2 regions of the Blautia wexlerae DSM 19850 genome follow, and region 1 is predicted to be linked to the other one. Evidence: predicted binding sites of a transcription regulator. Region 1 holds the regulator's gene; the other holds the start of a gene.

Region 1 (2,210 bases):
CGTCACGCAGCTGGGCTTTTTTCAGGGCATAGGCAGAATAGTTGCCACTGTACATACGCATATTTCCTGCTTCGATTTCCACAACTTTTGTTACGACTTTGTCAAGAAAGTAACGGTCGTGGGATACGATAAATACAGCACCCGGGTAATTCAGAAGATAGGTTTCCAGCCAGGAAATACTCTCCATATCCAGATGGTTGGTAGGCTCATCCAGAAGAAGAATGTCAGGGCTGGCAAGAAGCAGTTTACCCAGAGCTACGCGGGTTTTCTGGCCGCCTGAAAGAGTTTCTATCTGGCGTTCGAAATCTTCTTCTGTGAAACCAAGACCTTTTAATACACCCATGATCTCACTTTTGTAAGCGTAACCATTTTCCAGTTCAAACTGGTGACTCAGTCTTGTGTAAGTATTCATCAGGCTGTCCAGAGCATCTCCGGTGGTGGTTTTCATTTCCTGTTCCAGAGAGCGCAGACGGTTCTCCATATCAATAATGTGCTGTTTGGTGGAAATCAGTTCTTCGTAAATGGTATGATGGCCATGAATGTCCTGATACTGGGCAAGGTAGCCGATATTTTTATCTTTGGCAAGTACCACGTTTCCTGAATCCGGGGAGAGCTCATGCATAATGATTCGCAGCAGAGTCGTCTTGCCTGCACCGTTATTGCCGATGAGAGCTGCCTTTTCGCGGTCTTCTATATGGAAACTGGCATCCTTGAGAATGATTTTTTCGCCAAAGGATTTACAGATATTCTGACATGATAAAATCATAGGAATTCCTCCGTTTGTAATTTGTCCGCGTACTATTATAATCGAAAATGCCTGTTTTTGAAAGCATTTTAAGAGATTTTGTCCAGAGAAAAGAAAGCACCGGATGGATGCATGGAAGAAAATATGATATTCCGGGGAATTTTTCAGAATGAAATTGATAAAAAAATACAGAAATATTTGGTCAAAAAGTACAAATTTAATTTGACAATAAAATAACATCTGGGTATAATTGACATAGATAAGCTAAGGAGGGAAAATTTGTGGAAGCTAAGGAAATTTCGAAAGCGGTAATCAAGCGTCTGCCGCGGTACTACCGCTACCTCGGTGAATTGATGGAGGAGAATGTAGAGCGTATATCTTCAAATGATCTTAGCAAGAAGATGCATGTGACGGCTTCCCAGATTCGTCAGGACTTAAATAATTTCGGTGGTTTTGGTCAGCAGGGTTACGGCTATAATGTACGCTATTTGTATACAGAAATCGGTAAGATCCTTGGGCTGGATACTGTACATCCGATGATTATTCTGGGTGCCGGTAATCTGGGACAGGCATTGGCCAATTATGTGGATTTTGAAAAGCGCGGATTTAAGCTGGTTGGTATTTTTGACGTCAATCCTGTACTTGAGGGGATTGCAGTTCGTGGAATTGAGATTCAGATGTTGAGCGATCTTCCTTTGTTTCTGAAGGAGAATGAGGTTGAGATCGCGATCCTGACTCTTCCTAAAAACAAAGCCAAAGAGATGGCAAAGATTTTAATTGATAATGGAATTAAGGCAATCTGGAATTTTGCACATATTGATCTGGATGCCCCGGAGGATGTAATGGTAGAGAACGTACATCTTTCAGAGAGTCTTATGACTTTGTCCTATAACCTGAGTGAGTACAGAAAGGAACATGAAGGTATGTAAGGGATAACTGTGAAACACAAGGCTGTGGTCATCTGATCACAGCTTTTCTCTTGTATGTAAATGTGTTATTGTAAACAGGAGGTGAACAGATGAGAGAGATTGTAACTGCTGTTGAGATGAAAGAACTGGATCATAATACGATTCAGAAAGCCGGGATATCGTCTCCGGTACTTATGGAGAGGGCGGCATTAAAGACGGTTGAGGAGATTGTACAGAGATTAAAGAATAAAGAAAAAGAGAAAATCCTTGTGGTCTGCGGAACCGGCAACAATGGCGGAGACGGATTGGCGATTGCCAGACTGCTTCAGTTGAGAGGAGTCAGAACCTGGTATTATATTGCGGGTAAGGAAGAGAAAATGACTGCTGAAACTGCCGGACAGCTTAAAACAGCAGAATATTATCAGGTGCCCCGGGTGCATAACCTGGATCTGGATGAATATACTACTATAGTAGATGCCATCTTTGGGGTTGGACTGAGCAGACCTGTAGAGGGAAAATATGCAGAGCTTATCAGTACAATGAACCGGGCATCTGCG
Region 2 (2,210 bases), 2.3 Mb from region 1:
ATGGAGGTAGACTGCGCTTATGATGGAGAAGAGGCAGTAGAGAAAGCAAAAGATAAAAAATATGATATTATCCTTCTGGATCTGATGCTGCCGAAGATGGACGGGCTGGAAGTATGCCAGCAGATCCGCGAATTTTCCAATGTGCCGATCGTGATGCTGACAGCTAAGGGCGAGGATATGGATAAGATCCTTGGTCTTGAATATGGTGCGGATGATTATATCACCAAACCGTTCAATATCCTGGAAGTTAAGGCACGTATCAAAGCGATCATGCGCCGTGCGGGAAGCGACCACGAGGAGAAAGAAAAGGCAAAGAGCATTCAGGTGGGCGATCTTCGTATGGACTGTGAAGGCAGACGTGTATTTATTGCAGGTAGAGAGATTAATTTGACAGCAAAGGAATTTGATGTACTGGAGCTTCTGGTATTTAATCCAAATAAAGTATACAGTCGTGAGAACCTGCTGAACATTGTATGGGGATATGAGTATCCGGGTGATGTACGTACTGTGGATGTACATATCCGCCGTCTCCGTGAGAAGATTGAAACCAATCCAAGTGAACCGAAATATGTACACACCAAATGGGGTGTCGGATATTATTTCCAGGCTCAATAAAAAGAACGCATGAAACAGGCAGACCACATTTTATGAAACAAAGATCATAAAATGTGGTCTGTTTTTTGTTAGGACTGATTGTGACGCACATCTTGCAGAAAGCCTTTTTCAGACATGCTCTAGAGAAAGAGTGGCAGTTCAGTTTAGTTTGGTGTACATCTGAGATGGTTTATCATTGAACAAAGCTGATAAAAATTAAACAAACAAAACAAACATCTATAGAGGAAAATGATAAAAAATTAGAAAATTTCTATAAATGCGCTTGTGAAAATGACGAAAAAGGCATATAATTAACGTTACAATATGTAAAGAGTGCAATAAAAAGAGAAAAACAGGTATAAGGAGGGTGCGAAATGCTAGATCAGTCATTTTATCAGAAAGCGGATGAGATCATTGCTTTCTATGGTAAAAAGCCGGCATCACTGATTCCGATCATGCAGGATATTCAGGGGGTGTACAGATATCTCCCGGAAGAATTGCTTACATATGTTGCGGAGCAGATCGGTGTGACAGAAGCGAAAGCGTTCAGTGTTGCCACATTTTATGAGAATTTCTCATTTGATGCGAAAGGTAAATATGTGATCAAGGTCTGTGACGGAACAGCCTGTCATGTAAGAAAATCAATACCGGTTCTGGAGGAACTTTATAAGAAACTGGGGCTGTCAAAGACAAAGAAGACGACAGACGATATGATGTTTACTGTGGAAACAGTTTCCTGTCTTGGTGCCTGCGGACTTGCACCGACTATGATGGTCAATGAAGAGGTATATCCGAGAATGACTCCGGAGAAGGCAGATGAGCTGATTGATAAACTGAGAGGGGGCGAACAGGGATGATCCAGAATAAGGAAGTATTGGAGCAGATCAGAGAAGAAGCTGTGAAAGAACTTAATTCTTATGACTGTCGTATTCTTGTCTGTTCAGGTACCGGATGTGTGGCAACCGGTTCTCAGAAAATCTATGAGAAATTCATGGAGATTGCCAAAGATGCTCCGGGAGTTACCATTGAGTTTGGACCTCATGACAAAGATGCACATGTAGGTGTAAAGAAAACAGGATGTCAGGGTGTCTGTGAGCTTGGACCACTTGTTCGTATCCAGAAAGGCGACGATGTGATCCAGTATACGAAGGTTCAGATCGAAGACTGCCAGGAGATTTTTGAGAAGAGTGTTCAGGGTAATGAGACTATCGAGAGACTGCTTTATCAGAAAGGCGGTAAAGTAAGCCGCGGACCGGAAGATATTCCGTTTATCGCGAAACAGACCCGTATTGTTTTGAAGAACTGTGGTAAGTTTGATGCAGAATCTCTGAATGAGTACATAGCAAGCGGCGGTTTCCAGGCTCTGGAGAAAGCAATGTTTGAGATGGATCCGGATCTGGTTATTGATCAGGTTGATAAATCCGGTATCCGCGGACGTGGTGGCGGCGGCTTCCCGGCAGGTAAGAAATGGATTCAGGTAGCACGCCAGGCTGATCCTGTTCATTATGTGGTTTGTAACGGTGATGAGGGTGACCCGGGAGCATTTATGGATGGTTCTGTAATGGAAGGTGATCCTTACCGTCTGATCGAGGGTATGATGCTTGCAGCTTACGCAG

The links. The regulator Rex, encoded in region 1, represses fermentation and respiration genes when NADH is low (regulators of the CRP and FNR family bind a similar motif). The targets are predictions, from matches to a motif close to ATTGTTAANTANTTAACAAT.
Region 2: the regulator Rex is predicted to act here: its motif matches at 800-819, upstream of NQ550_RS02520 (complex I 24 kDa subunit family protein).

The regions. Positions count from the first base shown of each region.
Region 1 covers NZ_CP102267.1:2,941,811-2,944,020, reverse strand. The annotation lists gene NQ550_RS13680 (ABC-F family ATP-binding cassette domain-containing protein) at 1-766, opposite strand, end outside; gene NQ550_RS13675 (redox-sensing transcriptional repressor Rex) at 1,027-1,674, shown strand; gene NQ550_RS13670 (bifunctional ADP-dependent NAD(P)H-hydrate dehydratase/NAD(P)H-hydrate epimerase) at 1,764-2,210, shown strand, end outside.
Region 2 covers NZ_CP102267.1:548,300-550,509, forward strand. The annotation lists gene NQ550_RS02515 (response regulator transcription factor) at 1-615, shown strand, start outside; gene NQ550_RS02520 (complex I 24 kDa subunit family protein) at 969-1,451, shown strand; gene NQ550_RS02525 (NADH-quinone oxidoreductase subunit NuoF) at 1,448-2,210, shown strand, end outside.